Paraglaciecola sp. L3A3: one gene and its partner. The protein of the gene in region 2 interacts with the protein of the main gene of each other region in a pairwise test. Links are inferred from orthologs where the notes say so. Each region holds a gene or a part of one and is shown on either strand. Other genes may lie near its edges.

The links.
Region 1: the proteins of nth (region 2) and aceE interact in binary tests that used the Escherichia coli proteins (3 or more experiments, as listed by UniProt). The link is inferred for Paraglaciecola sp. L3A3 from one-to-one orthologs.

The regions. Positions count from the first base shown.
Region 1 is NZ_CP047023.1:3,848,990-3,854,061, reverse strand. What follows is about bases 113-3,317. They hold aceE (pyruvate dehydrogenase (acetyl-transferring), homodimeric type), read right to left. Parts: upstream 2,989-3,317; coding sequence 313-2,988; downstream 113-312. Other genes in these bases: GQR87_RS16015 (GntR family transcriptional regulator), read right to left, coding at 3,090-3,317; aceF (pyruvate dehydrogenase complex dihydrolipoyllysine-residue acetyltransferase), read right to left, coding at 113-286. Outside these bases: more of aceF, read right to left, coding at 1-112; more of GQR87_RS16015, read right to left, coding at 3,318-3,845; beta-lactamase regulator AmpE, read right to left, coding at 4,040-4,864; 1,6-anhydro-N-acetylmuramyl-L-alanine amidase AmpD, read right to left, coding at 4,931-5,072. UniProt on the Escherichia coli protein: Component of the pyruvate dehydrogenase (PDH) complex, that catalyzes the overall conversion of pyruvate to acetyl-CoA and CO(2).
Region 2 is NZ_CP047023.1:1,299,229-1,305,375, reverse strand. Bases 1,889-4,669 are described here. They hold nth (endonuclease III), read left to right. Parts: upstream 1,889-2,853; coding sequence 2,854-3,486; downstream 3,487-4,669. Other genes in these bases: GQR87_RS05365 (RNA polymerase sigma factor), read right to left, coding at 4,151-4,657; GQR87_RS05370 (hypothetical protein), read right to left, coding at 3,490-4,149; GQR87_RS05380 (electron transport complex subunit E), read left to right, coding at 2,100-2,798; rsxG (electron transport complex subunit RsxG), read left to right, coding at 1,889-2,072. Also shown: electron transport complex subunit RsxC, read left to right, coding at 1-313; electron transport complex subunit RsxD, read left to right, coding at 316-1,401; more of rsxG, read left to right, coding at 1,401-1,888; GQR87_RS05360 (hypothetical protein), read left to right, coding at 5,400-5,693; GQR87_RS05355 (redoxin domain-containing protein), read right to left, coding at 5,753-6,147. UniProt on the Escherichia coli protein: DNA repair enzyme that has both DNA N-glycosylase activity and AP-lyase activity. The DNA N-glycosylase activity releases various damaged pyrimidines from DNA by cleaving the N-glycosidic bond, leaving an AP (apurinic/apyrimidinic) site.

The DNA.
Region 1 (5,072 bases), 2.6 Mb from region 2 along the record:
TTACTGCAGGTTCTTCTGCTGGTTCTTCAGCCGTAGGCGCTGCTGAGCCTGCAGCCATGATCTCACCAATCACGTCACCTTCTTTTATTTTGTCACCAACGGCAACAGAAAGGCTGGTTAATTCGCCGGCAAATGGTGCAGGTATATCCATTGATGCTTTATCAGTTTCAACAGTGATAATACCTTCATCCGCTTCTAATGTGTCGCCTACGGCAACACAAATTTCAATGATCTCAACTTCTTCGCCACCTACATCAGGGACTAGAATTTTTTGAATATCAGACATGTATAAGATTCCTTATCTAGCCACTATTATGCGTAAAGTGGATTAAGTTTCTCAGTATTGATGTCAAAGCGTTTAATCGCTTCAGCTACAACACTCTTCTCAATTTCGCCACGCTTAGCTAGCTCATATAATGAGGCAACTACCACATATTCAGCATTAACTTCAAAGTGAGTACGAAGATTGGCACGGCTATCACTACGACCAAAACCGTCAGTACCTAAACAACGATATTCAGTATCGATGAAAGCACGAACTTGGTCAGAGTAACCTTTAACATAATCAGTTGCCGCAATAGCTGGACCTGCGTCTTTAGTAATAACTTGGCTAATGTATGCAGTTTGTTCTTTGGCTTCTGGGTTTAACATGTTCCAACGAACAACGTCTTGGCCTTCACGGGCTAATTCATTGAATGAAGTCACAGAGTAAACATCGGAAGATACATTGTAATCAGCACTCAATATTTGAGCTGCTTTACGTACTTCATTTAAGATAGTACCTGAGCCCATTAATTGAACGTTAGATTTAGATTTTTTCGCTTCTACACGTTCTAACTTGTAGATACCTTTAATGATTTGCTCAGCAATATCATCACCTTCTGGCATTGCAGGGTGTTGATAGTTTTCGTTCATCAATGTTAAGTAGTAAAAAACATTTTCGTTTTCGCCGTACATACGACGTAAACCGTCTTGCACGATAACCGCTACTTCGTATCCGTAAGTTGGGTCATAAGTGACACAGTTAGGGATTAAGTTAGCTTGCACATGTGAGTGACCATCTTGGTGTTGTAAGCCTTCACCATTTAGGGTGGTACGGCCGGCAGTTGCACCTAATAAGAAACCACGTGCTTGGCTGTCGCCTGCTGCCCATGCTAAATCGCCTACACGTTGGAAACCAAACATTGAGTAGTAGATATAGAAAGGAATAGTGGTCGCGTTACACGTTGAGTAAGACGTACCAGAAGCAACCCAAGAAGCCATTGCACCTAGTTCATTAATACCTTCTTGTAATACTTGTCCTTTTTTATCTTCACGATAATAAGCCACTTGGTCAGCATCTTGAGGAACGTATTTTTGTCCTTCACTGGCGTATATACCGACTTGGCGGAATAAACCTTCCATACCAAATGTACGTGCTTCATCTGGAATGATTGGCACGATACGTTTACCGATTTTCTTATCTTTTAATAAGCTATTAAGTACACGAACAAAAGTCATAGTAGAAGAAACTTGACGATCGCCTGAGCCTTTTAAAATAGCATCAAAAATTGATAACTCAGGCATTTCAAGTTGTTCTTCAGCTTGCATGCGTCTTTGTGGTAATGAACCACCTAAGGCTTCACGACGCTCTTTCATGTATTTGTATTCAACTGAATCTTCAGCAAACTTAAAGTAAGGTAAGTTTGGAATATCAGCATCAGCAACAGGAATACTGAAACGGTCACGGAATTGTTTAATTGAATCAACGTCCATTTTCTTAACGTTGTGTGCAATGTTTAATGCTTCACCAGAAGCGCCTAAACCAAATCCTTTAACAGTTTTTGCTAAGATAACAGTTGGACGACCTTTAGTGTCCATGGCTTTTTGATAAGCAGCAAAGACTTTAATCGGATCATGACCACCACGATTTAAGCGGTAGATGTCTGCATCAGACATATTTGCTACTAGTGCAGCAGTTTCTGGATATTTGTTAAAGAAGTTTTCGCGGGTATATTTTCCGCCTTTAGCTTTACAGTTTTGGTATTCACCATCGACTGTTTCGCTCATCAACTGTAAAAGTTTACCTGATGTATCACGGGCGATTAATGCATCCCAGTAACTACCCCAAATAACTTTACATACTTCCCAGCCAGCGCCGCGGAATGTACCTTCAAGCTCTTGAATGATTTTGCCGTTACCACGTACCGGACCATCTAAGCGCTGTAAGTTACAGTTAATAACAAAACATAAATTATCTAAACCTTCACGTGAAGCTAAACCAATAGCGCCTAATGATTCTGGCTCATCTGTTTCACCATCACCTAAGTAACAATAAACACGTTGGCCTGAACAATCTTTAATACCACGGTCGGTCAAATATTTTAAGAAACGAGCAGTGTAAATAGCCTGTAATGGACCCAAGCCCATAGATACAGTTGGGAACTGCCAATAGTCTTTCATCAAATGAGGATGCGGGTAAGAAGGTAAACCTTCGCCATCACATTCTTGACGGAAGTTATTAAGTTGATCTTCAGATAAATTACCTTCAACAAAAGAACGGGCATAAATACCAGGCGATATATGACCTTGTGAGAAAATAAAGTCACCGCTATTTTCTGCATTAGGCGCTTTAAAGAAATGGTTAAAACCTACATCGTACAACATAGCTGATGAGGCAAAACTACCAATATGACCACCAAGATCTAAATCTTTCTTAGAGGCACGTAATACTATCATCAGTGCATTCCAACGAATGGCACCACGAATACGTGATTCCACTGCTCTGTCACCGGGCATTTTCGGCTCTTGTGACGTTGGGATAGTATTTACATAAGCTGTTTTTGCGTCGAAGGGTAGGTGAGTACCACTTCTTCTAGCTTGATCAATTAACTTCTCTAAAAGGAAATGGGCACGTTCTGGACCTTCATTTTCCAAAACCGCTTCCAATGATTCCAACCACTCTTGGGTTTCTGACGAATCAATATCAATGTTAGGGAGCTCAGACATAATATTTATTTAGTCTCCAATGTTGTTATTTATAAATAGTTAAATGACCAAAAAGTTAACACTAGTCATCGTGTTTTTTACTGTTAAATAAGTGATAAAACTTATTGATGTCGCTGCATTCGACCAATCAAACGCTGCATAGAATTTTGTTCCTGTGTCAGTAACAATAATTCTTCTTCAATTAATGTGAGGTAATTATGGCTTTCGCTCCACGCTTTTTGTGGTTTTCCAGCTAAAATTGCCTGTAATAATTTTTTTCGATAATCGCGCATCTTATGGAACATATCGGGGCGTTTAGCCAATATTGTTATATTCTGCTCTACATTACTTGTAAATATACTTGCCATACTTCTGACTATATGCAATATAACTGAGTTGTGGCAGGCATGACAGATAGACATTAAAAAATCATAAATAGCTTCAGCTTCGAGACTGAAATTATTTTCTATTTGTGCCAAACCCACAGCATCGAATTTAGTTTGTACTTCTTTTAATTCGCTGGGAGTTCCGCGCATCGCTGCGTAATAAGCAGCCATACCCTCTATGCCTAAACGAAACTCTAATAGATCAAATTGGCTATCTAGATTTTTTGACATCAAATCAAATAAAGGATCTGATAATCCAGCCAGAATACTGTCACAAACAAATGTGCCGCCACCTTGTTTACGATTAACTAAACCTTTGGCTTCAAGTTTTTGGATTGCTTCTCTTACAGAGGGTCTGGAGACTGCAAATTGTTCGGCTAATGAGCGTTCAGGAGGGAGTTTTTGCCCAGATGCTAATCTACCGTCTAACATCATGGATTCTAATTGCTCCATAATGTCGTCAGATAGTTTTCTAGATTGCACTTGGCGCATTTAATATTCCCGTCATATCAAGCATGTATAATTGTCACTTGGTAAATTGGTAAGACCATTTAGCCCGATAGCTTAGTAGACATTTTCTCTCGGGTAAATATTAAAATTGTAAAAGTCCTATTTTATTTTTAATCGGTTTTTATCAGGCCCTGGTTATAAAGGCCTTCAGAGAAAATTCCTTGAGGTCATACCACTTAGTTAATCCAGCCTGAAAGTGTCAAAATAGCAATGGCAACTAACAAAAACATCACATTTCGTTTAGCCAAACGAACTAAAGTGCAAGGTTCTTCGGTGCAGTCATTTTCATCTGGTTCTATTTCTTCGGCCTTTTTTGATACTTCTAATAACAGCGTTTTTGCAGGTACTGCAGGGTCGGGTAAATAGCCTAACCAAGTAGAAAATGCATTGGAAAAATGACCAATAACTAAAAAGCCAAAAGCGGTGATCCTAACGGGTAACCAATCTAAAATGTTCAACATCAGTTGCGCTTGAGGCGCAGCGGCAGTGTTTTGTTTGCTAAAGTGGGATTCTAGATCGCGAACCAGTACATAAAGAATCGCACCCGCAGCACCGAATACTGCAAACCATAAAATCACAGCAGTATAATGACGATAATTTTGCCAAACGAGGTTCTGTCCAAAAGAGGTTTGGTCTTGTGCACCATTTTTGATTTGTTCTTCATACATGCTACAAGCTTGTAAGTCACCACGGTTTGCAGCCTCTAAAAAACATTTGTACGTGGCTCTAACATTTGGGCAACCCACGCATATCATAAGCACGGCAGTACTCAGGACTAACTCGACTAAGCCTCCTGTAAATTCTTGGATCACAAAATAACTAATTAAAACAGGCAGCAAAATAAATATAATAAGTGCCCAAGATTTAGATGAGGAATTTAGCCATTTACTCGATTCTATGGTGGTCGCGTATTTAGTAGAATAAAACTCGGCTTGCCAATATCTAGATTTAGTGGTGACTCGCTCCACTAGCAGAACTAGTAATAAGCTGATCAAAGTCATGGTGGTTTCTCTTGTTAAATTAATAGTTAATTTTAGGGGCGTTGTAGATTATATCATTAGCTGTGATTAAGTTAATAGTACTCTATATCTTGGCCAGTCAAAGGCCACACCAGGATCGGTTTTACGTCCGGGGGCGATATCGTTATGGCCGACAATTCTAGCAATATTAATAGCAGGATAAGTTTGCATTAATGCCAAGGTCACTTGT
Region 2 (6,147 bases):
ACAAGTAGTGACAAAACAAGGATTAACCCAGCAAGTATCGAGCGAACAAGCAGATACAGCTTCACAAACCAGCAAAGAGCAACAAAAACAAGCCAGAATTGCTTCAGCTGTGGCTAAAGCAAAGCGGGCTGCCAAGAACAAAAACCAAGAGCCGCAACCACAGGACGCAGAACAAAAGACAACGCCATTGAGTGCAAATGAACAAATTGAAAATAAAAAACGCAGAATAGCCGCGGCAGTAGCAAAAGCAAAGGCCAAAAAACTGGCCGAACAAGCCCTCAAAAACAAAAGCGTTAATAAAGGCGATAACTAATCATGAATTTTAAGCTAACCAGCTCTCCCCACCAGCATGTACGTCGAAATACCGGCGATGTGATGAAGCTGGTCATTTTAGGGCTAGTACCCGGTGTTTTAATGCAAACTTGGTTCTTTGGATGGGGCACACTTATTCAAGTAATAATTGCTATCCTCACTGCAACCGTTACCGAAGCTGCGATTCTCGAAATGAGAAAACGTGATTTTGAGTTGGCATTAAAAGACTATAGCGCCACCGTCACAGCCATATTATTAGCCATTAGTATCCCGCCATTCGCCCCTTGGTGGATCATTGTAATAGGGACTGTTTTTGCAATAGGTATAGTAAAACAACTATATGGCGGTTTAGGTTTTAACGTGTTTAATCCTGCTATGGCAGCTTATGTAATGTTACTGGTATCTTTCCCCGTACATATGACGCAATGGCTACCGCCAATGAACTTAGCCCAATATTCCCACAATTTTTTAGATGCGGTTTATGCTATTTTCACTACTTTTAGTGTGGATGGATTTAGTCTAGCTCAGTTACGAACTGATATTGATGGTGTCACTATGGCCACCCCACTAGATACGGTAAAAACGGGATTAATTCAAGGTTATACTTATTCTGAAGGCTTAGACCACACAATATTTAATAGTGTGATCAATGATGTAGGAGTGGCGTCAAGTTGGATCAGCTTAAGTTATTTAGCCGGCGGCTTATTTTTGTTAAAACAAAAAGTGATTAATTGGCACATTCCCATTAGCATGATTGCCGGACTGTTTTTTTGTGCTTTGTTTATGTCTCTGGTGGATAGCGACCTTTACCCGACGGCTACATTTCATCTTTTAAACGGTAGTATTATTATCGGCGCCTTTTTTATCGCCACCGATCCAGTATCGGCTTCGACTACCAACAAAGGCCGATTAATTTATGGTGCAGCCATAGGTTTCTGGGTTTATGTTATACGTACTTGGGGCGGATACCCAGATGCAATAGCCTTTGCAGTGGTGATCATGAATATGGCAGTGCCACTTATTGATTATTACACCCGCCCTCGCACGTATGGTCACTCCGCAGCTCAAACCAAAAAGGGCGCTAAATAATGAGCCAAACGATCCAAAATAACATGCTCAGAAATGGCCTTATTTTGGCTATATTTGCCCTAGTGACTACAGGCCTTATTGCACTTACTTATTTTGGTACCAAAGACCAAATAGCCATACAGCAGCAACAAAAGCTGCTTTCTATATTACATGAAGTTATCGATGAACAGAGTTACGATAACCAAGTACAATTTGATTGTGCTCTTGTTACCGACGATTCATTATTAGGTAATAAAGCCCCACAAAAAGTATACCGAGCAACAAAACAAGGTAAAGCTATAGCTGTGGCCATTGAAACCACTGCACCTGATGGCTATAGCGGAAAAATACAACTGGTTGTTGGCATGTACTCCCCTGCCCCAGAAACTGCAGTGGTATCTGGAGTGCGAGTACTTAAACACAAAGAAACGCCTGGTTTGGGCGATAAGATTGAACTTAGAATAAGTAATTGGGTATTAGACTTTAACCAACAAAAATACACTGCTGATACTAGCTATATGTGGACAGTAAAAAAAGACGGCGGCCAATTTGATCAATTCACCGGCGCCACCATCACACCTAGAGCCGTAGCGAAAGCTGTGCGTAAAAGCATAGAATATTATTTAGCCAATCAAGACAGTATTTTTTCTGCAGACAACGCCTGCCAACTAAGTGCTTCAGGCTCAAAATAAACAAAAAATGAGAGACGAGAAACGTGAATGAGTGAGTTCAAAGAATTAACTTGGCAAGGGTTATGGAAAAATAACCCAGCTTTAATCCAATTATTGGGCTTGTGCCCACTACTAGCAGTCACTCAAACACTAACTAATGGCCTGGGGTTAGGCATAGCCACCACCTTAGTTTTAATTGGCTCGAACGCCACTGTGTCTTTAATACGCAATTTGATCCCCAACGAAATTCGCATTCCTATTTTTGTGATGATCATTGCGGCATTTGTCACTATTATTCAACTTTTAATGAATGCCTATACCTTTAAACTTTATCAAGCCTTGGGTATTTTTATCCCATTAATAGTCACCAACTGCGCCATAATTGGCCGAGCCGAAGCTTATGCTTCTAAACATGCTGTTGGGCATTCTGCCTTTGATGGTTTGATGATGGGACTTGGATTTACCTTAGTATTAGTGTTACTGGGAACTATTCGAGAATTATTAGGTAACGGCACCTTGTTTAATGGCGCTAACCTATTATTAGGTGATTGGGCTCTGGTATTAAGAATCACAGTATTTGAAACCGACAGCCCATTTTTATTAGCCATTTTACCGCCAGGTGCCTTTATTTTTATGGGCCTGATTATCGCTCTGAAAAATATTCTCGATGCACACATGGAAAATATATTTGCGGCGAAAAAAGAGCAAAAGGTAGTGCAAAGAGCGCGAGTAACAACAGAAAATTAAATTGCGATATACGAGATTTTTTAGAGTGTGAAATCAATAACAAATAAAAAGCCAAATGAATAAAACTAAACGTTTAGAAATATTAACTCGCTTACGAGATAACAATCCCCACCCCACTACAGAGCTCAACTTTAGTTCGCCATTTGAGTTATTAATAGCTGTGCTCTTATCAGCACAGGCCACTGATGTAAGCGTCAATAAGGCCACAGATAAGCTTTATCCCGTCGCCAACACTCCACAAGCCATACTGGATTTAGGATTAGATGGTTTAAAGTCTTACATCAAAACTATCGGCCTATTTAATACTAAAGCTGTCAACACCCTAAAAACCTGCCAAATGTTGCTGGACTTGCATAATGGTGAAGTACCAGAAAACAGAGCGGCGCTGGAAGCCCTGCCCGGAGTGGGTCGTAAAACCGCCAACGTAGTGCTCAACACAGCCTTTGGCTGGCCTACCATAGCGGTAGACACCCACATAGACAGAGTCTCCAATCGTACCAAATTCGCTCCGGGTAAAAATGTAATCGAGGTTGAACAAAAACTGTTAAAAGTAGTACCAGCAGAATTTAAAGTAGACGTACACCACTGGCTAATCCTACATGGCCGTTATACTTGCGTAGCCCGCAAGCCACGCTGCGGATCGTGCATTATTGAAGACTTGTGTGAGTTTAAAGATAAAACAGAATAATCCTTAACTATCACTGGATTCTAGACTATTAATAAATTGGGCCATATTTACTAACCGCTCACCAACAATAAATTGAATGGTGCGCTTAACCCAAGCAACCGCGATATTTTGGTAATGTATTTTAGTTAACACTAAAGTGGTCACCACTAACAGTAATATTGATGATAGGGAATAAAACCAAATCATATGAAGCTCTAGGTGTTGAAACAAATCAATCCCCAGCAGTAAATCAAAACCTATAAAAACATAAGCCATATAAAAAGGAACTGACATCAGCAATAACTTAGTTAATTGCAATTTATGTGCGCAAACACTGTAGATATCTTTCTGCAATTGGCTAACTGGCTTTGCATAATCAATTTTTGAAATAAGTACGATTTGACCAATATTTCCAGCCAGCCCAACAATGGCAAAAATAGTTAGGATAAATGCAGATATGGTTGATGCTGACAGACTAAAATCTTTAGCAATATACTGCCCCAATAAAACAATAATGTAGAAAAAAGCTGCGCTCTCAATAATGCGAGCCCATTTCATATTAGTCAGTTCTTTCATTTGTTTATTTACTTTGATGTCAGCCAAGATAGTTTGGTTGATGGTAATAGCGGCTGCGGTGTCAGTGTTTTGCTGCTGCCAAGTGTTTTTAAAGTTATCTAAATTCATATTAAGACTCCTGTGTTTCAAATTGATTTTTTAATGCTTCTTTAATTCGGCCAATTCGCGTGGCCACATTGGTTTTACTCAACCCTAAGCTACTGGCTATGCTGTCGTATGATTCACTTTCTAGGTAGAGCAGCATAATTGCTTTATTTAACTTATCGAGTTGTGCAATAAAATCATATAATTGCCTGACCTCTTCACTGCGCTCGCCTTCTTGGGATAAGTCAGGAATGTGCACCATATATCCTTCATTTGCATTGGCTTTATCTTGTCGTTTACTGTCTTTACGGTAATAAGAAATCGCCACATTTAGCGCGATGCGGTACATCCATGTAGAAAATTTATAGGCATTATCATATTTATCGAAAACCAGCCACATGGTGGTTAAAATTTCTTGGGCAAGGTCTTGTCGATCATCTTGATTTTGACAATACGAATTAACAATCTTATAAACAATACCCTTATGTTGCTCCATTAACTGAGCAAAAAAGGCCTTATTCCTTGTGTTCATTTACTCTCAACCCTGCTCTAAAACCCATGCTAAATATAGACATTCTCACCCCGTATTAATACTGACTAATCTTGTTATCTAGTTATTCGCAACAATTCAGAAAAAATCACAAATATTTATTAAAAAACATTAATAGGAAACTATAGGCTAAATAGCACGAGCAATATGAGGACACAGTACACTTTGTCGTTTTGTACTATGTAGAGTTAAACACCTGATGTAATTTTATAGTAAAAACATATTGTTACTATCCTGTCTTGTTAAGATAGAAAACTAAATTGATACCACAATTAGAACTTTTTTACAGATAGACAGAATCTATAATTGCACTTAATTCGCTCTCGGTAAAATGTAATTGAGTGTGAAAAAAGCAACTTAAAGTCGTACCAGCTGAATTTAAAGTCGACGTACACAACTGACTTATTTTGCATGGAAGAGGCACCTGCATCGTCCGTAAACCAGACTATGGAAGTTATATTATTGAAGACTTGTGTGAGTTTAAGAATAAAACTGAATACTAGGCTGCACTATTTTAACTAGAATAGCTTTAACTAGAATAGCGCAGATTTAACTAGAGTAGCGCAGACCTAGCGGCATAAAACAGTTTAAAACCAGTAAATAGCTGCTAGTAAATAGATTGAATCTAGATCTGAACTCAGATACCGTTCGTTTCTTGATTAAAAAATTTCAACGAGTTAATTTATTAACTCGTTATAAGTACAAAAAGGGTTGGTATATGTATGTGAAACTAAAAATAATATTCACAGCAGTCATGTTTATTATACTACATGGCTGTAGTACTTATAGCTCTGAAGATTATGGCGACCCTAATGTCGCGAAAAAGGAATCCTTATGTATAAATATTGAACCTAATCAATATCTTGAATGCAAGGAAAGAGAACAAACCTTGATACTCTCTGGCGCTGACAAAAATTGTAATCACCCATATGAATATGAAAAAAACAGATGTAAAAGAGAACAAGCAACGCAAAAAAAAGCACTTGATGAATCACTTAAAAAACATACCGATAAATAGAAAAAACAAGGTGCCGGACTAGCAATATTTATTGCAACTTTTGTTAATCCACAATCTTATTAATATGCAACCGTGCCACGTATAGGATAATCATCTTGATTACGTACAAAGGTTAACCCCCTTACGACTACACTCAACTCAGGACGTAATAAAGGGGCGTTCGAGATATCTATGGCTTGTAATGTGCCTTCATCGTTAATCACAAATAAGCCTGGCTCTGAAAAGTTATGATCGGTTTCTTGGGCTGAACGAGGGGCAGAGATATACAGCCCTAATTGTTTCATTTGTTGTTCATTTAAACCATAAGCAATAGGGTAACTAATATTTAATTTTTCCATACTTTCTGCTAGTTGTGCTTTTGAATCAGCCGACACAGCAGTGACACTAACACCTATCTCTTTTAACGCAGCTTGATGTTCTTCTAAAATATTTAAGTATCGTATACATAAAGGGC